DNA from 2 places in the Variovorax sp. HW608 genome. Region 2 is predicted to be linked to the other one. Evidence: predicted binding sites of a transcription regulator. Region 2 holds the regulator's gene; the other holds the start of a gene.
The links. The regulator LexA, encoded in region 2, represses DNA repair genes until DNA is damaged. The targets are predictions, from matches to a motif close to ACTGTATNNNNATACAGT.
Positions count from the first base shown of each region.

Region 1: the regulator LexA is predicted to act here: its motif matches at 1,966-1,983, upstream of VAR608DRAFT_RS23085 (PA0069 family radical SAM protein).

Region 1 covers NZ_LT607803.1:4,873,255-4,883,218, forward strand. Annotated here, with positions in the region: gene VAR608DRAFT_RS23070 (polyhydroxyalkanoate depolymerase) at 1-742, opposite strand, end outside; gene VAR608DRAFT_RS23075 (glutathione S-transferase) at 856-1,512, shown strand; gene VAR608DRAFT_RS23080 (DOPA 4,5-dioxygenase family protein) at 1,525-1,878, opposite strand; gene VAR608DRAFT_RS23085 (PA0069 family radical SAM protein) at 2,000-3,094, shown strand; gene VAR608DRAFT_RS23090 (gluconokinase) at 3,126-3,644, shown strand; gene fghA (S-formylglutathione hydrolase) at 3,672-4,544, opposite strand; gene VAR608DRAFT_RS23100 (alpha/beta fold hydrolase) at 4,541-5,452, opposite strand; gene VAR608DRAFT_RS23105 (S-(hydroxymethyl)glutathione dehydrogenase/class III alcohol dehydrogenase) at 5,461-6,567, opposite strand; gene VAR608DRAFT_RS23110 (amidohydrolase family protein) at 6,612-7,457, opposite strand; gene VAR608DRAFT_RS23115 (aldo/keto reductase) at 7,454-8,476, opposite strand; gene aroQ (type II 3-dehydroquinate dehydratase) at 8,543-8,998, shown strand; gene VAR608DRAFT_RS23125 (DNA-3-methyladenine glycosylase I) at 8,998-9,633, shown strand; gene VAR608DRAFT_RS23130 (SpoVR family protein) at 9,649-9,964, opposite strand, start outside.
Region 2 covers NZ_LT607803.1:5,678,640-5,688,603, forward strand. Annotated here, with positions in the region: gene VAR608DRAFT_RS26855 (Crp/Fnr family transcriptional regulator) at 1-148, opposite strand, end outside; gene VAR608DRAFT_RS26860 (oxepin-CoA hydrolase, alternative type) at 204-983, opposite strand; gene VAR608DRAFT_RS26865 (3-hydroxyacyl-CoA dehydrogenase) at 997-2,517, opposite strand; gene VAR608DRAFT_RS26870 (type IV pilus assembly protein FimV) at 2,664-4,787, shown strand; gene VAR608DRAFT_RS26875 (MFS transporter) at 4,777-5,949, opposite strand; gene VAR608DRAFT_RS26880 (D-2-hydroxyacid dehydrogenase family protein) at 5,946-6,953, opposite strand; gene VAR608DRAFT_RS26885 (hypothetical protein) at 7,041-7,382, opposite strand; gene lexA (transcriptional repressor LexA) at 7,527-8,201, opposite strand; gene VAR608DRAFT_RS26895 (asparaginase) at 8,276-9,277, shown strand; gene adk (adenylate kinase) at 9,316-9,964, opposite strand, start outside.

The DNA of each region.
Region 1 (9,964 bases), 810 kb from region 2:
GGAAGCCCGGGTACACGCGCCGCATCATGCCGGCGTGCGGCCAGGGCACGTAGCTGATCAGGTTGCGCTCGAACCAGCCGATCGACCGGTCGTTCGCGAGCTTGTTCACCATCGTCGGGTTGACCCGGCAATCCACCGGCCCGGCCATCAGCGTGAGGCTGCGCGGGGTCGAGGGGTTGTCGTCCTCGGCCATCAGCGCGGTGGCGGCGAGCGCCGCGACGCAGGGCTGGCAGACTGCCACCATGTGCACGCCGGGGCCGATCGCCTCGAGGAAATCGATGATCCGCAGCGTGTAGTCGTCCAGGCCGAAGCCGCCGTGCCAGATCGGCACGTCGCGCGCGTTGTGCCAGTCGGTCACGTACACGTCGTGGTCGCGCAGGAGCGTGCGCACGGTTTCGCGCAGAAGCGTCGCGAAATGGCCCGATAGTGGTGCAGCCAGCAGCACCGGCGGATGCACCGCATTGGACTCCTTGCGGAAGTGCAGCAGCGTGCCGAAGGGCGTGACCAGCGCCGCCTCTTCATGCACCGCCACTTCCTTGCCGTCGACCACCACGCGCTCGATGCCGTAGGGCGGCCGCGTGTGGGTGAGCCGCATGCGCGAAAAGACCTCCATGGCCGAGGCGACGCGGCGGGTCAGGCTGCGGTCCGCCTTGTCGTTCCAAAGCGCCTTGCCGAGGACCTGCGCCGTGAGCCGCGTCGGCGAGAACAGGTCGGCGTGGGTTTGGTAGGCGCGATACAGCATGCACGGGTTGCAGGCAAGTTGCGGGCCAGTCGTGCACGAGCGGCGCGCGGTGCACCTTTCTGGCACAGGCCTTGCACGACTGCACCGCCGATCCGGCGGACCAGGAGCGATGCATGGCCAAACCCGTACTTACCATCAGCAGCAAGAACTACGGCGCCTGGTCGCTGCGCGGCTGGCTGATGTGCAAGCTGGCGGGGCTGGAATTCACCGAAGAGGTGATCCCGCCCGACGACCCGGCGATGAAGGCCGAGATGCTGCTGCTCTCGTCCTCGATGCTGGTGCCCTCGCTGCAGCATGGCAGCATCAAGGTCTGGGACACCCTCGCGATCGGCGAGTACCTGGGCGAGATCAAGCCGAAGGCCGGCCTGCTGCCCGCCGATGCCAAGGCACGCGCGCACTGCCGGGCGATCTGCGGCGAGATGCACTCGGGCTTCTCCTCGATGCGCGGCTCGCTGCCGATGAACGTCAAGGCGCGCTTCCCGGGCTTCAAGATCTGGTCGCGCGCGCAGACCGACATCGACCGCATCGTCACGATCTGGCGCGAATGCTTCTCGGCCTACGGCGGGCCGTTCCTGTTCGGCGAGACGCCCTGCATCGCGGACGCGATGTACGCGCCGGTGGTCACGCGCTTCATCACCTACGACGTCGCGCTGGACAAGGCCTGCACCGCCTACTGCAAGCGCATCGTCGAGCTGCCGGCGATGCAGGAGTGGATCAAGGCCGCGAAGGCCGAGCCGGAAGAGATCGACGAACTCGACGCCGAGTTCTGAGCCGCCCGCCTCTCAGGCCGGCTTGCGGAACATCCGCAGATCGAGGCTGGATTCGTTGCCCAGCCACATCGCGTGCGCGGTGTGGTCGAGGTAGTCGTCGCCCGTCACGCCGTGCACGAACACGTCGAGCCCGTTGCGGTGCGCATCGAGCCATTCGATGACCTCGTCGAATTCCGCCGCGTCGAAGGCGATCTGGCAACTCCAGTGCGGATGCGGGCCGACGAGCTTCTCGTGCACCCGGCCGACCACCACGAGCAGGCTGTGGCCCGCATCCTCGGCCAACTGCCGTGCCTGCGCGGCGGTCGCGGGGCCGAAGTAGATGTGGGCGTGGTATTGCGGGTAGAGGTTTTCGGGGCGGCGTGGCATGGGGAAGTCCGGCGGCTAAGGCGCAGCTTAGCGCCAGAATCCCGGCTGAAACAACCAGTTGCTGCACGCGCGGCAAGATGGTGAAATACTGTGAATTCATCCAGTATTTCGAACCATCGCCATGCCCGATGTTTTCATTCCCGTTCACGCGCTCAAGGGCCGCGGCGCGGCCACGCGGCTCGCGCACCGCTTCGAGCGCGACACGCGCAATGCCTTCGACGACGGCTGGGGGACGCTCGAGGAAGGCGCGGCCGAAGCCGATGAGCTGCCGCCGCTCGCCACCGAGGTCCGCTTCGAGGACGCCAAGTCCGTGCTCAGCCACAACGATTCGCCGGACATCAGCTTCGACACCTCGCTCAACCCCTATCGCGGTTGCGAGCACGGCTGCATCTACTGCTTCGCGCGCCCCACGCACAGCTACCTCAACCTCTCGCCGGGCCTCGATTTCGAGACCAAGCTGATCGCCAAGCGCAACGTCGCCGACCTGCTGCGGGCCGAGCTGGCGCGCAAGAGCTACAAGCCGAGCCCGATCATCATCGGCACCGCGACCGACTGCTACCAGCCGATCGAGCGCGAGCTTCGCCTCACGCGCTCGGTGATCGAGGTGCTGAAGGAAGCGCGCCATCCCTTCGGCATCATCACCAAATCGAGCGCGGTGGAGCACGACCTCGACCTGATCGCACCGATGGCCGCGGAGCATCTCGCGGCGGTCTACGTCACCGTCACCACGCTCGACGGCGAGCTCGCACGCAAGCTCGAGCCGCGCGCGGCCGCGCCGCACCGCCGGCTGCGGACGCTGCGCACGCTGGCCGAGGCGGGCGTCCCGGTAGGCGTCAGCGTGGGGCCGCAGATCCCCTTCGTCAACGAAGACATGGAGCAGGTGCTCGAAGCCGCTTGGGACGCCGGCGCGCGCAGCGCCTTCTATACCGTGATTCGCCTGCCGTGGGAGGTCGCGCCGCTCTTCAAGCAGTGGCTCGAGCTGCACTACCCGCAGCGCGCGGGCCGCATCATGGAACGCATCCGCGAGATGCGCGGCGGCAAGGACTACGACGCCGATTTCGCGACGCGCATGAAGGGCAGCGGCGTCTGGGCCGAGCTGATCCGCCAGCGTTTCGAGAAGGCGTCGAAGCGCCTCGGCTTCTGCAACGACCGCACGCCGCTGGACCTGAGCGCGTTCCGGCCGCCTGGCGCAGCGGGGCAGGGCAGTCTCTTCTAGCTCGGTGGACCGCTCGGCGAGAATGCCGACCATGCAGCAGACCTACACACCCGGAACAGACGTCGCCCGATGGCTGGTGGTCATGGGCGTTTCGGGGTGCGGCAAGTCCAGCCTCGGCGCGGCGCTCGCGCGCGAACTGGCCCTGCCGCTGATCGAGGGGGATGACTTCCATGCGCCGGAAAGCGTTCGCAAGATGCGCGCCGGCATCGCGCTCACCGATGCCGATCGCGCCGGCTGGCTCGATCGGCTCGGCCGCGAACTCGGCGGGCATGCGGCGGGCGCGGTGCTGACCTGCTCGGCGCTCAAGCGCGACTACCGCGAGCGCCTGCGTGCCGCGCGGCCCGGGCTGCGCTTCGTCTTCATGGCGCTGTCACGCCAGGAGGCCGAGCGGCGCGTCGCCGAGCGCGCCGCGGTGCACATGTTTCCGGCCAGCCTCGTCGCCAACCAGTTCGCGACGCTGGAGTCGCCGGTCGGCGAGCCGGGCGTGCTGGCGGTGGACGCGACCGCACCGATCCCGCAGCTCGTCGCGCAGGTCCGGGCGTGGATCTGAGCCGGCCGGCTCAGGTCGCGGACGCACTCATTTCGCGCCGAGCAATGTCCTCGCGTGATGCGCGAGGTGGTCCGCGATGAAGCTCTGGATGAAGTAATAGCCGTGGTCGTAGCCCTCGTGCCGCCGCAGCGTGAGCGGCTGACCCGCGGCGCGGCAGGCGGCTTCGAGCAGCTTCGGGCGCAATTGCTCGGCGAGGAATTTGTCGGCCAGCCCCTGGTCGACGAGGATGCCCGCGGGATAGGGCGGCGCGGTCTGCGACTGCATCAGCGCGCAAGCGTCGTGCGCGAGCCAGGTCTCGTCGTCGCGGCCCAGGTAGCCGGCGAACGCCTTCTGGCCCCATGGGCATTGCGAAGGCGCGCAGATCGGCGCCAGCGCCGACAGCGAGCGGAACCGGCCGGGATGCCGAAGCGCCAAGGTCAGCGCGCCGTGCCCGCCCATCGAATGGCCGAAGATGCCGATGCGCTTGCCGTCGATCGGCATGCTGCGCGCGATCAGCGGCAGCAGTTCGTTGACGATCCAGCTTTCCATGCGCCAGTGGTCTGCCCACGGCTCGGCGCTGGCGTCGAGGTAGAAACCGGCGCCGATGCCGAAATCCCAGCTCGCCGTGGCGCCCTCGATGCCTTCGGCTTCGGGGCCGCGCGGGCTGGTGTCGGGCGCGATGAGCGCGAGGCCCAGTTCGGCGGCAACGCGCTGCGCGCCGGCCTTGATCATGAAGGTCTCTTCGTTGCAGGTCAGGCCTGCGAGGTACACCACCGCGGGCACCGGGCCGCGTTCGGCCTGTGGCGGCAGGAACACCGAAAAGCGCATCGGCAGCCCGATCTCGCGCGAGTCGTGCTCGTGGAAGCGTTGAGTGCCGCCAAAGCAGCGGTGTTCGGAGAGCGTCTTCAGGCTGTCTGTCATGTTTTCGGTCGAGGGATGAGTTCGAGCACGGCATCGGCGAACACGCGCGGGACTTCCTGGGGCATGTTGTGGCCGACGCCGGGTAGCACGCGGTGCGAGCGCGGTCCGGCAAAGCGCTGCGCATGCGTCGACGCATCGGCCGGCGAGCGGACGCCGTCGTCGGCGCCGTCGAAAGTGATCGCCGGAACCGTGATGGCCGGCTGGGCCGCCAGCTTCGCTTCGATCGACGCATAGGCCGGATCGCCCGGCACCAGACCGAAGCGGTGGCGGTACGAGTGGATCACGACGTCGACGAAGTCGGGGTGGTCGAAGGCCTTCGCGCTCTGCTCGAAGGTCGCGTCGTCGAAGCGCCAGGTCGGCGACCAGAGCCGCCACAGGAGCCGGGTGATGCCGCGCCGGTCGGCCGCCAGCCCGGCACGGCCGCGCTCGCTGTGGAAGTAGTACTGGTACCAGAGCCGGTGCTCGTTCTCGGCGCTGTCCGGCTGCATCGCCTTCGCGATGTCCTGGATGTTGTAGCTGTTGTAGGAGACCAGCCCCGCGCAACGCCCAGGCCACAGCGCCGCCACCACGCAGGCGGCGCGGCCGCCCCAGTCGTAGCCGGCGAGCACCGCGCTCGGGATCGCGAGCGTATCGAGCAACGCGAGCAGATCCGCGCCCAGCGCCGCCTGCTCGCCCGAACGCGGCGTCGCGTCGCTCAAAAAGCGCGTGCCGCCGTAGCCGCGCAGGTACGGAACGATCACCCGGCAACCCGCGGCCGCCAGCATCGGCGCGACGTCGACGTAGCTGTGGATGTCGTAAGGAAAGCCGTGCATCAGCAGCACTGGCGGGCCTTCCGCCGGTCCCGCCTCGACATATGACACCTCGAGCACGCCGGCTCGGATCGTGCGGAGCGGGCCCATGCGCGTCACGGCGGTGCTCAGTAGATGACGACGCCGCGGATCGACTCGCCGCGCTTCATGAGGTCGAAGCCTTCGTTGATCTTTTCCAGCGGCATGGTGTGCGTGATCAGGTCGTCGATGTTGATCTTGTTTTCCATGTACCAGTCGACGATCTTCGGCACGTCGGTGCGCCCGCGCGCGCCGCCGAAGGCCGAGCCTTCCCACTTGCGGCCGGTCACGAGCTGGAACGGGCGGGTGCTGATCTCCGCGCCGGCTTCGGCCACGCCGATGATGATGCTGCGGCCCCAGCCCTTGTGCGTGCATTCGAGCGCCTGGCGCATCACCTGCGTGTTGCCGATGCACTCGAAGCTGTAGTCCGCGCCGCCGTCGGTGAGCTGCACGATCGAGTCGACGATGTTCGCGTGCTCCCTCGGGTTCAGGAAGTGCGTCATGCCGAACTTGCGGGCCATCGCTTCGCGCGCCGGGTTGATGTCGACGCCGATGATCTTGTCGGCGCCGACCATCTTCGCGCCCTGGATCACGTTGAGCCCGATGCCGCCGAGGCCGAACACGACCACGTTGGCGCCGGCTTCCACCTTGGCCGTGAAGATCACGGCGCCGATGCCGGTGGTCACGCCGCAGCCGATGTAGCAGACCTTGTCGAAGGGCGCGTCCTCGCGGATCTTGGCGAGCGAGATCTCGGGCGCCACCGTGTAGTTGCTGAAGGTGCTCGTGCCCATGTAGTGGAAGATGGGCTTGCCGTCGATGCTGAAGCGACTGGTGCCGTCGGGCATCAGGCCCTTGCCCTGGGTGCCGCGGATGAGCTGGCAGAGGTTGGTCTTGCGCGAGAGGCAGAACTTGCACTGCCGGCACTCGGGCGTGTACAGCGGGATGACGTGGTCGCCCTTCTTGAGCGTGGTCACGCCCGGGCCGACGTCGACCACGATGCCGGCGCCTTCATGGCCGAGGATGGCGGGGAAGATGCCTTCCGGGTCGGCGCCAGAGAGCGTGTAGTAGTCGGTATGGCAGATGCCGGTGGCCTTGATCTCGACCAGCACCTCGCCGAAACGCGGACCTTCGAGATCGACGGTTTCGATGGCGAGGGGCGAAGCGGATTTCCAGGCGACGGCGGCTTTGGTTTTCATGGGTGGAGCGAGGTATTGGATGCGGGGCGGACGGCGCCCGGGCCTCACTTTATGCCATAGAAGGTTGACGCGTTCGTGCCCAGAATCTGCTCCAGCTCGAGAGAAGAAAGCCCGGCCAGCAGTTCGAGCGATGCCGCATGCCATTGCCCATAGCTGCCCGCGAGGTTGAGCACCGGCCAGTCGCTGCCCCACAGGAGGCGCGAGGGACCGAAGTGGCTGATGAGGTGATCGACGTAAGGTCGCAGCGCGGCCGCATCCCAGTCGGCGCCGGCCTCGGTCGCGAGCCCCGAGAGCTTGCAGCTCACGCGGGTGGACTGCGCGAAGGCCGCGATCTGGCTCGCCCACGGCTCGAACCGCCCGTTCGCGATATCGGGCTTGGCCGCGTGGTCGATCACCATCGGCAGCAGCGGGTGGCGCAAGGCGAACTTCGTCGCGGCGTCGATCTGGTGTGGCCTGATCAGCAGATCCAGGCAAAGGCCCAGCTCGGTCATGGTCCGGATGGCGGGTTCGAGGCGCGTGTCGAGGATCCACTCCGGGTCCGGCAGGTCCTGCAGCATGGGCCGCAGGCCCTTGAGCAACGGTTCCTGCGCGAGGCGGCTGATGCGTCGCGGCGCGTCGTCGGCGGCGAGGTCGGTCCAGCCGACCACCGCGCGGACGCGGCTTGCCGGATCGGCCGCGATGGCGAGCAGGCGCGCGGTTTCGGCCTCGGACGGCGCGGCCTGGACCAGCACGGTGGCGTCGATGCCGCTGTCGTCCAGCAGCGGCGCCAGATCTTCCGGTGCAAAGTCGCGATGGATGGCGTGCAACTCGGGCGTGTCGCGCAGCCAGCCATAGTCGCGGTGCGCCAGTGACCAGTAGTGCTGATGGGCATCGACTCGGACAACGCTCATGGCCAACTCCCTGGTGGCAGGCCGGCGGGCAGCAGGCCTTCGACGACGAGCGCTTCCCACAACGCGGCGGGGATCGGCGCATCGCGATGCGCGACGTTCTGCGCGATCTCGGCGGCGCTGCGGGCGCCGACCACCACCGCCGCGGCCGAGCGGCAGGCCAGCGCGAACTGCAGGGCGGCGGCCGGGAGCGCCACGCCGAACTCGTTGCAGATGCGCGCGATGTGCGCGGCCTTGTCGCGCACCTGCCGATCCGCTGGCCGGTAGTCGAAGCGCGCGTCGGCCGCAACGCCGTTGGCGCTCGCGAGGATGCCCGAATTGAAGACGCCCGCGAGGACGAGCCGCGCGCCCTTGGCGCTGCACATCGGCACCAGTTCGGCCGCGGCGGAGGTGTCGAGCAGCGTATAGCGGCCGGCCAGCATCAGGCAGTCGAAGTCGCCTTCGCGCAGGGCGTCGCAGCAGGCCTGCCATTCATTGACGCCGATGCCGATCGCGCCGAGCACGCCTTCGCCCCGCAGCCGGTGCAGCGCACGGTAGGCACCGTCCATGGCTTCGCGGAACCGCGCCGGCTGCGCGTCGCCGTGCGTGTGCCGGTCGATGTCGTGGATGAAGGCGATGTCGATGCGGTCGATCCCCAGCCTCTGCAGGCTTTCGTCGATCGAGCGCAGCGCGCCGTCGAAGCTGTAGTCGAAGCGTGGCGCGAAGGGCAGGCCCTGCACGTAGCCGTCGCGTTCGGCGGGCGGATCGGGGTCGGGGCTCAGCAGCCGGCCGACCTTGGTCGAGAGCACGAAGCTGTCGCGCGGCTGGACCTGCAGGAAGCGGCCGAGCCGCACCTCGCTCTGCCCATGACCGTAGAGCGGCGCGGTGTCGAAATAGCGCACGCCGAGCCGCCAGGCCTCTTCGATCGTCTGCAGCGCCGCGTCGTCGCTGAGCGGGGCGTACAGGTTGCCCAGCGGTGCGCCGCCCAAGCCGAGGCGCAGCGGTCCCTGAAGGCGGTCGAGAACGGAATTCTTCGGTGGCATGCGTTGTTTTACTCCGGATCGGCGCTCCCGGTGGTGGCATTGGGCGACACCTGATACAAAGTGGCCATGAAAAAGATCCTCGTTCTCAACGGCCCCAATCTCAACCTTCTCGGCACGCGCGAGCCCGCGCAGTACGGCTATGAGACCCTTGCCGACGTCGAGCGCATGTGCGCGGAAGCCGGCGCGAAGCTCGGCGTCGAGATCGAATGCCGCCAGTCCAACCACGAAGGCATGCTGATCGACTGGATCCACGAGGCGGGCCGCGAGGTCGCCGCCGGCCGCATGCTCGGCGTCGTGATGAATCCGGGCGCCTACACCCACACCTCGATCGCGCTGCACGACGCGATCAAGGGGGCCAGCGTTCCTCTGGTCGAGTTGCACATCTCCAACGTGCATGCGCGTGAGGAATTCCGGCATCACTCCTACATTTCGCCCGCGGCGCGCGGGATCATCGTCGGCTTCGGGGTGAAGGGCTATGCGCTCGCGATCGAGGCGCTGGTCCGCGTGAGCGACGACTGCTGATGGGCGCGCAAGCCGGGCTTTTCGAGGCTGCCGACGGCACCTTGCGATGCCGCTGGTGCGAGTCGACGCCGGCCTACCAGGCCTATCACGACAGCGAATGGGGCTTCCCGGTCACGGACGAGCGCCGGCTTTTCGAGAAGCTGTGCCTCGAAGGCTTCCAGGCCGGGCTGAGCTGGCTCACCATCCTGAACAAGCGCGAGGCCTTCCGAAGGGGCTTTGCGCAGTTCGACGCCGAGAAGGTGGCGCGCTTCGGCGCCAAGGACATCGAGCGGCTTCTGGCCGATGCCGGCATCGTGCGGCACCGGGGCAAGATCGAATCGGCCGTCAACAATGCGAAGCGCCTGCTCGAACTCCGTGACGAGTTCGCATCGCTCGCCGCCTATGCGTGGCGCTACGAGCCGGACCCGGCAACGCGGCCCGGGCGGATCACGCACGAGGCATTGCGGGCCATGGCCACCTCGCCCGAATCGGTGGCGATGTCCAAGGACCTGAAGAGGCGGGGCTGGAGCTTCGTCGGCCCGACCACCGTCTATGCCTTCATGCAGGCCATGGGGCTGGTCAACGACCACATCGAGGGCTGCCATGCGCGCGAGATGGCGCTCGCCGCCCGCGCGAAGCTCGAGCTGCCGCGCTGAGCCGCCCCTGCTGCGCTACGTCGTCTGCGGGCCGGACACCTTGCGGTGGCTGATGCGCCCTTGGCTGTCGACGCTTTCGAGGTGCACGTCGAAACCCCACAGCCGGGCCACGTGCTTGAGCACTTCCTGCGAATCGTCGTGCAGCGGCCGGTTGTTGTGCTGCGTGTGCCGCAGGGTGAGCGCGCGGTCGCCGCGCAGGTTGACGCTCCACACCTGGATGTTGGGCTCGCGGTGGTTGAGGTCGTATTGCCGCGACAGCGCCTCGCGCAATTGCCTGTAGCCGCTGTCGTCGTGGATGGCGGAGACTTCGAGTTCGGATTCGCTTTCCTTG
Region 2 (9,964 bases):
CGCGCGCGCAGATCAGATCGCCGTCCTTGTATCGCTTGACGAATGCACATCGGAGGATGTCGTGGCGCAGTGATGGAGAGAGAGAAGAAAACCAGCGACCACTATTGATCGCTTCACGTTCTTCGATGGTAAGAATCGGGTCGTCCATGGACTGTCCTGTCGGTGACTGAAATGCCTGGGGTTGTCACGGGGGCGACGGCACGCTATTCGTAGCGCGGCGTCTCCTTGGAAAGGAAGGCCGCAATGCCGATGCCGGCATTGGCGTGATGCAGGTTGCGCACGAAGTGATCGCGCTCCTGCGTCAGATGCGAGACGAGCGACGCGCCGCGCGCCTCGCCGAGCAGTTCCTTGATGCTGGCCATCGAATTCGGTGCGCGCGCGTTGATCTTTGCCGCCAGTGCGAGCGCGCCCGCGAGCGCCTGTCCGTTCTCGGTGAGTTCGTTGACGAGGCCCAGCGCATGCAGGCGCGCGGGCTCGATCCGCTCGCCCAGCATGAGCCATTCGCTCGCGAGCTGCCGCGGCAGGGCGCGCGCCAGATGCCAGCTCAGGCCGCCGTCCGGCGAGAGCGCGACATTGCTGTATGAAGCCGCAAAGACCGCGTCGCGTGCCGACACCACGAAGTCGCAGGCCATCGCGAGCGAAAAGCCGGCGCCGGCCGCTGCGCCTTCGACCGCGGCAATGACGGGCTTCGGGAAAGTCCGGATGGTGTCGATCCAGGTGTGCAGCGCCTCGATGCTTTCGGCCTGCACCGACGGATCGAGCGCGCGGTTGGCCTGCAGCCGCTGCAGCGAACCGCCGGCGCAGAACCATTTGCCTTCGCCGACCATGACGACGCTGCGGATCTCGGCGTTGTTCTCGGCGCCGTTGAAGGCCTCGATGCCGGCCGCATACATCTCGGGGCCGAGCGCATTGCGCTGCGACGGATTGGACAGGGTCAGCACCATGGTGCTGCCTTCGGTGGTGCTCTTGAGCTCTGCGGTCATGGTTGTCGTCTCTTTACTCTTCTTGATGGGTGAGGCTCAGGCCGAGCGCGCCGCGACGGCGCAGCCAGGGGCTCGGGCGGTAGCGGGGATCGCCATACACGGTCTGGAGGTTGAACAGGATTTCCAGCATGTTCGTCGGGCCGTAGAGATCGCCCATGGCCAGCGGCCCCCGCGGGTAGCCGAGGCCGAGCCGTACCGCCAGGTCCAGGTCGGCCGGCGTGCAGACGCCTTGCTGGCACATGTCGCAGGCGATGTTGACGATCGTCGCGACGACGCGCTGCGTGACGAAGCCGCCGCTGTCGCGGATCACGCTGACCGCCTTGCCGTCGCGCGCGAACAGCGCGTGGGCCGCATCGCGGATGTCGCGGCGCGTGGCCGGGTTGGTGGCGAGCACGCGCCGCCTGGTGGCGGCATCGTCGACCATCATGTCGATGCCGATAGTGCGGGTGGCGTCGAGCCGGTCGACCGCCGCGACGGTCGTGACGTCGAAGCCCAGCGGCGCGACCAGGATCAGCGCGGCGGGCGAGGGCGCCGCGCCGCTTTCGAGCTGCGCACCGAGCGCATGCACCAGCTTCAGCAGTTCGGGGCGCCGTGCCGCGCGCGGCGATACCCAGACCGGCGGCATCGTGTCGACCGAAGGCACCGGCGGTTCCGCCACCTGCTGCATCGCGCCGTCGGGATAGCGGTAGAAGCCCTCGCCGCTCTTGCGGCCCAGGGCGCCGGCCGCGAGGCGCTGCGCCGTGATCACGCTGGGGCGATAGCGCGGCTCCTCGTAGTACTGGCGGTAGATGGACTCCATCACCGGATGGGAGACGTCGAGCGCGGTGAGATCGAGCAGTTCGAACGGCCCGAGCCGGAAGCCGGCCTGGTCCTTGAGGATGCGGTCGATGGTGGCGAAGTCGGCCACGCTTTCTCCGGCGATGCGCAGCGCCTCGGTGCCATAGCCGCGGCCGGCGTGATTGACGATGAACCCGGGCGTGTCCTTGGCCTGCACCGGGCTGTGGCCCATCTGCGTGGCGTAGCCGGCGAGCTTGCGGCAGATCTCGGGATCGGTCTTGAAGCCCGCCACCACCTCCACGACTTTCATCAGCGGAACCGGATTGAAGAAGTGGAAGCCGGCCATGCGTTCCGGATGTTCGAGCGCCGTGGCGATCGCGGTCACCGAAAGCGACGAGGTGTTGCTCACCAGCGTTGCCGATGGCGAGACCACCGCCTCGATCTCGCGCAGCAGCTTTCGCTTGACCTCGATGTCCTCGACGATCGCCTCGATCACCAGGTCGCAACCGGCGAGGTCCTGCATCGAGCCGACGGCCCGTACGCGGCCTGAAAGCGCCTCGAGCTGCGCTGCGTCGAGCTTGCCTTTCTCCTGCAGCTTGCGCCACTGGGCGAGGATCGCGTCGCGCCCCCGCTCGGCGGCTCCTTCGAAGCTGTCGAGCATCAGCACCTGGCTTCCGGCCTGCGCTGCGATCTGGGCGATGCCGCGCCCCATGGCGCCCGCACCGATCACGGCGGTATTGGAAAAGTTCACGGTCATTTGATAATTGTCTCTCGGTGAATGAGGGGGGCTGACCCCCATGTCAGAATGCGCTAACTTTTGATTGCTTTTTGCATTCCATTTTGCAACTCCCACGCTTTGCGGCAGGCCTGCTCCTCCTCGGAGTCGCCCTCGAATCACCCGCCTTGACGATCGGGCGGCCGCAAGGTGCCGTCTGGATCGGCAAGCCGATCGACGTGGTGATTCCGCTTGCGCTCGATGCGGCGGAGGCCGGCGGATCACTGTGCCTCGGCGCCGAGGTTTTGCAGGGCGATGCACCCATGCTCGAACGCCGGGTGACCGTGTCCCTCGAGTCCGGCAACAGCCCTGGCAACTCCAGCATTCACGTGCGAACGACCGTGCCGGTCGACGAGCCCGTCGTCACCGTCACGGTTCGCGCGGGCTGCGACATGAGGTCGACACGCAGCTACGTGCTGTTGGCCGACGTGCCTTCCGATGTCACGCCGCCGGGCGTTGCCATGGCGGGTGCGCGTCCGTCGGCCGATGCGGCGCCGGTGGCGAGGCCGACTGCGCGCCCGGCCTCACGCACTGCGGGTGGCGGTGGTGGTGCTGCGAGCCCCGACGGTTCGGGAAGCTCGACCGCCCGTCGCGTCGCGGCCCGTTCTTCAGCGGAACACGAAAGCGCCGCGCAGGCCGCACCGCAGGCAAGTGCCCCCGTTGCGCCGGCGCCGCGCCGGGCCGCGCCGGTGGTTCCGCGCGCAGTGCCGGCCGCGCCGCCAGCGGCGGCGACACCACCGAAGGCCGAAGCCGTTGCTGCAGGGCCCCGGCTTCAGGTCGAAGCGCTCGAGCCTGAACCGGCCAGGGACACCGGGCTGAAGAGCACCACACAGATCGAGCCTCCGCCCGCCGAGAATCCCGCGCGCCGTGCGGCAGCGGCTGCGCTGTGGGGCGCGATGAATCCCACCGCGGAGCAGGCGCAGCGCGAGAACCAGCGCAGCAAGGAATTGGAAACCACGCTGGCCGCGCTGCGCGAACAGACCGCGCAGAACCAGCGCGCGCTCCTCGAATTGCGCAGCGAACTCGCACAGGCGCGCGAAAGCCAGTTCCGCAACCCGCTGGTCTATGCGCTGATCGCGGGCCTGCTGCTGGCCTTGATCGCCTTGCTCCTGATGTGGCGCGCGAGTCGCCGTGCCGCGGCTACCGCGTGGTGGCGCGAGTCGGTGCTGCAGCCCGAGGGCGGGGACGGGGCCAAGCGGCTGCGTCGCGATGGCGGCCTGCTCGATGACGACGAATCGGACACCGACGCCGAGGACGAACCGCCCAAGAAGCGCACGCTCGGCAGGACGACCTTCGGCGCCACGCCCTTCGCGCCTCTGGAGCCCGACGACGATGGCAACGTCGGGGCGCCGCCGCCTGCGCGGGCGATCGAAGCCGCGGCGGTTCGGCCGGTCAACACCGAGGAACTGTTCGACGTGCAGCAGCAGTCGGACTTCTTTCTCTCGCTCGGCCAGCAAGACCAGGCGATCGACGTGCTGCGCGAACACATCGCGGCCAATCCGGGGACGAGTGCGCTGGCGTATCTGGACCTGCTGCGCATCTACCATTCGCTCGATCGTCGCGAAGACTATGCGCGGCTCGCCGAGGAATTCGAACGCGCCTTCAACGCGGACGTGCCGCCGTTCGACAAGTACACCGACGCTGGCAAGGGCCTCGAGCGCTACCCCAGCGCGCTCGCGCGCATCGAGTCGCAATGGCCAGCGCCGAGCACGCTGGCGCTGATCGAGGAGCTGATCTTCCGCAAGCCCGGCGTCCACGAGGACGACGCCTTTGATCTCGCGGCGTACCAGGAGCTGCTTCTGCTGTACGGCCTTGCCAAGGAAGTGATCGAGCCCGACACGGCGCCGCCCGCCGCGGTCGCGCCGGCGCCGTTCACCGACACGCACTCGGCGACCGCCACCGCGTCGCTCTGGCCCGATACGGTGCCGCCGGTCATGCCGGACGGGCCGACCTTGCCGCCGTCGATCTACGGCTCGATCGACGACAGGCTCCATCACGACACCGTGATGGCCCCGGACATGCCGATCCCGCCCGCGCACCACGAGGAGCGGGACACGCCGCCGCGGGTCGTGCCCCCACCCGAGCTGGACCTCGCCGAGTTCGACAAGACGGCCTACGAAACCATGCCGACGCCGATCGAGCCCCCGAAGCCGCCGGCCCCGTCGGGTGATCCGCACGTCATCGACTTCGAACTGTTCGATCCGGCCACCGAAGCCGAGATCGCGCCGAAGAGCAAGTCCGTCAAGCGCTGATGGCCGGGGCGCGCGCTCGCGCCCTGTCGACCGAGACGCTCAGTGCGATGGCGGCAAGCACCGTCACGAAGGCGACCCAGTTCATCCAGCCGATCGCGCCATGGGCAAGCAGCCAGCCGCCCGCACCGGCGCCGATGGCCTGGCCGATGTAGATCCCGGAGCTGTTGAGCGCCACCGACCCCGCGGCGAGCGCGGGCGAGAGCGACACCAGCCGCGCCTGCTGCGCCGAATTGGTCGCGAAGCAGCCGAGGCCCCATGGCGTGAGCAGGACCATCAGCCAGGCCAGGCTGACACCCAGGGGCCACAGAAGCAGGCTCAGCGCGATCAAGGCCGTGGTCAGCAGGACCATGCGCGATGTGCCGAATCGATCGACGTGGCGGCTGACCAGCATGTTGCCCACCACGCCGCAGGCGCCGAACCATGCCCAGACCAGCCCGAGCTGGGTGGCGTCGGCGCCGAGTCGCTGCTTCAGAATCGGTGCGAAGTAGCTGAACAGCACGAACTGGCCGGAGCCCTGCAGCGCGGTCACGCAGACCACGCCCATGAGAAGCGGACTCTTGAAGACCCGCGCCCAGGCATCGCGCGACAACGCGGCGGGACGGATGCCGGACGGCAGCTTCACCCAGATCCAGGTCGCGCTCGCCAACGACAGCAGCGCGATGGTGGCGAAGGCCGCTCGCCAGCCGAGGTGGCCTCCGATCAGGGCGCCGAGAGGCAGCCCCAGCACCGAAGCCATGGACCAGCCCAGGAAGACGAAGGTCACTGCACGCCCGCGTTGCTCGGGCGGCGCCAGCAGTCCCGCGCAGGCGGCGGCCTGCGCCGTGAAGATCGCCGGAGCGATCACCGTCAACATGCGGACCGGCAGCAGCGCGCCGAAGGTGGGCATCAAGGTCGCGAGCAGATGGCCGCAGGCATACCAGAGCATCGTGCAGGCGAGCAGTACGCGCCGGTCCCAACCGGCGACCACCGCGGCAAGCAACGGGGCGCCGACGCACATCACGGCCGCCGCCGCCGTGATCAACTGGCCGGCAGTCGCCGCGCTGACCTGGAGCGAAGAACTGAGCTCGTTGAGCGTGCCGGGCACCACCATGACACCCGTGCCGATCACGAAGTTGCCCGCCAGCAGGGCCCACAAGGCGGCCGGCAGGACAGGCCGCTTCAACGGCGGACCTGCAGCGCGCCGGGGTTGACGATGTTGGTCGGGTTGCCCTTGATGAAGCTCACCACATTGTCGAAGGCCTGCCCGAAGTACATCTCGTAGCTCTCCTGCTCGACATAGCCGATGTGGGGCGTGCAGATGCAATTCTCGAGCCGGAGCAGGGCGTGGCCCTGCAGCGGCGGTTCGCTCTCGAAGACGTCGACCGCCGCCAGGCCCGGCCGGCCGCGATTGAGCGCCGCAAGGAGCGCGTCCTGCTCCACCAGTTCGGCACGCGAGGTGTTCACGAACAGGGAGGTCGGCTTCATGCGGGACAGGTCCTCGAGCGTCACGAGGCCACGGGTTTCCTCCGTGAGTCGGAGATGGAGCGACAGCACATCCGCCGCGGCGAAGAAGGTTTCGCGATTCGGCGCCACCTGAAAGCCGTCGGACCGTGCCTTGGCCAGACTCTGCTCGCGCCCCCAGATGACCACCTGCATGCCGAAGGCCTGGCCGTAGCGCGCGACGAGCTGACCGATCCGTCCGTAGCCCCAGACGCAAAGCGTCTTGCCCTTGAGCACCGAGCCCAGTCCGAAATTCGGCGGCATGGAGCCCGACTTGAGCCCCGACTGCTGCCAGGCGCCGTGCTTCAGGTTGCTGATGTACTGGGGCAGGCGACGCATCGCCGCCATGATCAGCGCCCATGTGAGTTCAGCCGGCGCTTGCGGGGATCCGGTGCCTTCGGCCACCGCAATGCCGAGCTCGGAACAGGCGTTCACGTCGATGTGGCTGCCGACGCGGCCGGTCTGGGAGATGAGCCTCAGCTTGGGCAGCTTCTCGATCAACTGCCGCGAGATGTGGGTGCGCTCGCGGATCAGCACGATCACCTCGGCATCCTTGAGGCGAACCGAGAGCTGACCGATACCCTTGACCGTGTTCGTGTAGACCTTGGCCGCATAGGCGTCGAGCTTGGAGGCGCACTGCAGCTTGCGTACCGCGTCCTGGTAGTCGTCGAGGATCACAATGTTCATGGTTTGCATTGTGCCTTGCACGACTCGCAGGCTGTGTCGGTGCGTTGCCCGGCGTCGGGCAATGCACGCAACGCCGGGTGGGGGGAATCAATGCATGCGAGCGTAGTGGCGGGCCGTGTCCGCGGCTTCCAGTGCGACCAGGCGATCGAGCTCTGCGCAGACATCCGCCATGCGACCGGAGATCACCACGCGGCCCGGGTGCCGGTTGGGCTGCTGTGCATCGACCGTGCGGACCACTCGCAGCGGACGCATGCTGGCGGACGCATCCCGGCCTGCCGGGCTCTGCCGCGACGCGCAACTCGGCCGAACGCCGACATAGCGCAGCCCTGATGAATTGATGTGACGCGAGCGCCGTGCCGGCATCCAGCGATCGGCCAGCGACTGCAGGGGCGTGAACAGGTCGACGATGCTGAGAAGAGCGATTCCCATGTGAACTCCGATAGGTAGAGGTTGAACACAGGCAGGATTGCTTTCATTGCCCCGACAGGGTGATGGCCAATGCCATACGCCCGCCACCTGTCGCGGCCGGTGATGAGGCGAATGCGCTTTCGTCGCGTTCGCCTGCATGGAGGGCTACATCAACATCGTGTTGCGGATCAGGCCGACCGCAAGGCCTTCGATCTCGAAGGGTTCGCCGGGCTGGACAACGATCGTCGGGTAGTCGGGATTTTCTGCGTGCAGCTCGATGACTTGCTTGTTGCGCTTGAGACGCTTGACGGTGACCTCGTCGCCGAGGCGGGCAACCACGATCTGGCCGTTGCGCGCCTCTTTGGTGGCCTGCACCGCGAGAAGGTCGCCGTCCATGATGCCGGCGTCGCGCATCGACATGCCGCGCACCTTGAGGAGGTAGTCGGGCTGACGCTGGAAGAGCGTGTTCTCGACGTAGTAGGTCTGGTCGATGTGCTCCTGCGCCAGGATGGGCGAGCCGGCGGCGACACGCCCGATCAGCGGCAGGGCGAGTTGGGCCATGCCGGGCAGGGACAGCGAATACTGGTTGTTGCGCGATTCGTTGAGCGCGCGCAGGGCCTCGCCCTTGAGCCGGATGCCGCGCGAAGTGCCGCTCACCAGCTCGATCACGCCCTTGCGGGCCAGGGCTTGCAGGTGCTCTTCAGCCGCATTGGCCGACTTGAAGCCCAGCTCGGCCGCGATTTCGGCGCGCGTCGGCGGGGCGCCGGTGCGCGCGATGGCGCTTTGAATCAAGTCCAGAATCTGCTGCTGACGGGCGGTAAGCTTGACGGCGAACTGCATGATGGCTCCTGAAAGGGACTGGCTGCATATCCAGTACCTGTATTTTTAACCAGTTTCCCTGGGATTGGCAAGCAATGGGCGAAAACATTCAAGGCGGCACGCGCCGGGTCGTCGTTCTGGGCACGGGCGGCACGATTGCGGGACGCGCCGGCCGTGCAGGCGACAACATCGGCTACACCGCGGGTGAGGTCGGCGTCTCGGAGCTTTTGGGAGGCATCGATGCGCCCGAGGGCATTGCGCTGCTGGCCGAGCAGGTCGCGCAGGTCGACAGCAAGGACATGAGCTTCGCGATCTGGCAGACGCTGGCGCAAAGATGCGCCCACTGGCTCGCGAAGGCGGATGTGGCGGGCGTCGTCATCACCCACGGGACCGACACGCTGGAGGAGACGGCCTTTTTTCTCCAATCGGTCCTCGCGCCTTCCAAGCCGGTGGTGCTTACCTGCGCGATGCGTCCGGCGACTGCGCTGGCGCCCGATGGGCCGCAGAACGTGCGCGATGCGATCGTGGTCGCTGCGACAGCGGGCGTGCGAGGCGTCGTCGCGGTCTGTGCGGGCACCGTCCACAGCGCGTTCGATGTCCAGAAGGTTCACACCTACCGCGTCGACGCCTTCGACTCGGGCGATGGGGGTCCGTTGGCGTACGTGGAAGAGGGTGCGCTTCGGGTGCTGCGCAACTGGCCCGCGCCGCATGCTGCAACCCAGGTATTCGACCGCGTTGCAGGTGCCGTGTCATTGCCGCGCGTCGAGATCGTGGTGAGCCACGCCGAAGCGCGCGGCGCGATCGTCGATGCATTGATCGCCGAGCGCAAGCGAGGCAGCGCCGATGCCGTCCAGGGCCTTGTGCTCGCAGCGACGGGCAACGGCACCTTGCACCACGCGTTGGAGGCCGCGGCGCTGCGCGCGCAGGCCGAAGGAATTGCCGTGGTGCGCGCGACCCGTTGCATGCAGGGACGCATCCTGGCGAAGCCGGACGAGTCGCTGCGAGATGCAGGCGCACTCACACCGGTCAAGGCGCGGATCGCCCTGGCGCTCGAACTCCTGGCTGCAAGCGCGTCCGGCCGGATCGAGGGGGGCTAGTCTAGTTCGGCCGCGGGCTGCGCCGCAGCCCGGCCCGATCAACTGCCAAGGGCGGTCAGGGCACGCTGGGTGATGTCGTCGACGCTGCCCACGCCGCTGATGGAGCGGTACTTCGGCGCCGCGGCGGGCTCGACCTTGGCCCACTGGGAGTAGTAGTCGACCAGCGGGCGGGTCTGCTGGCTGTAGACGTCGAGGCGCTTGCGGACCGTTTCTTCCTTGTCGTCCTCGCGCTGGATCAGGGTCTCACCGGTCACGTCGTCCTTGCCGTCGACCTTCGGCGGGTTGAACTTCACGTGGTAGGTGCGGCCCGATGCCGGATGCGAGCGGCGGCCGCTCATGCGTTCGATGATGTCGGAGAAGGGGACGTCGATCTCGAGAACGTAGTCGAGCTTCACGCCAGCGGCCCGCATCGCCTCGGCCTGCGGGATGGTCCGCGGAAAGCCATCGAACAGGAAGCCCTGCGCGCAATCGGGCTGTGCGATGCGTTCCCTGACGAGGTTGATGATCAGGTCGTCGCTGACCAGCGCACCGGAGGCCATCACGGCTTCAGCCTGCTTGCCCAGCGCCGTGCCGGCCTTGACGGCCGCGCGAAGCATGTCGCCGGTGGAGATCTGGGGGATGCCGTACTTCTGGCAGATGAAGGCCGCCTGTGTGCCTTTGCCCGCCCCGGGCGCGCCCAACAATATC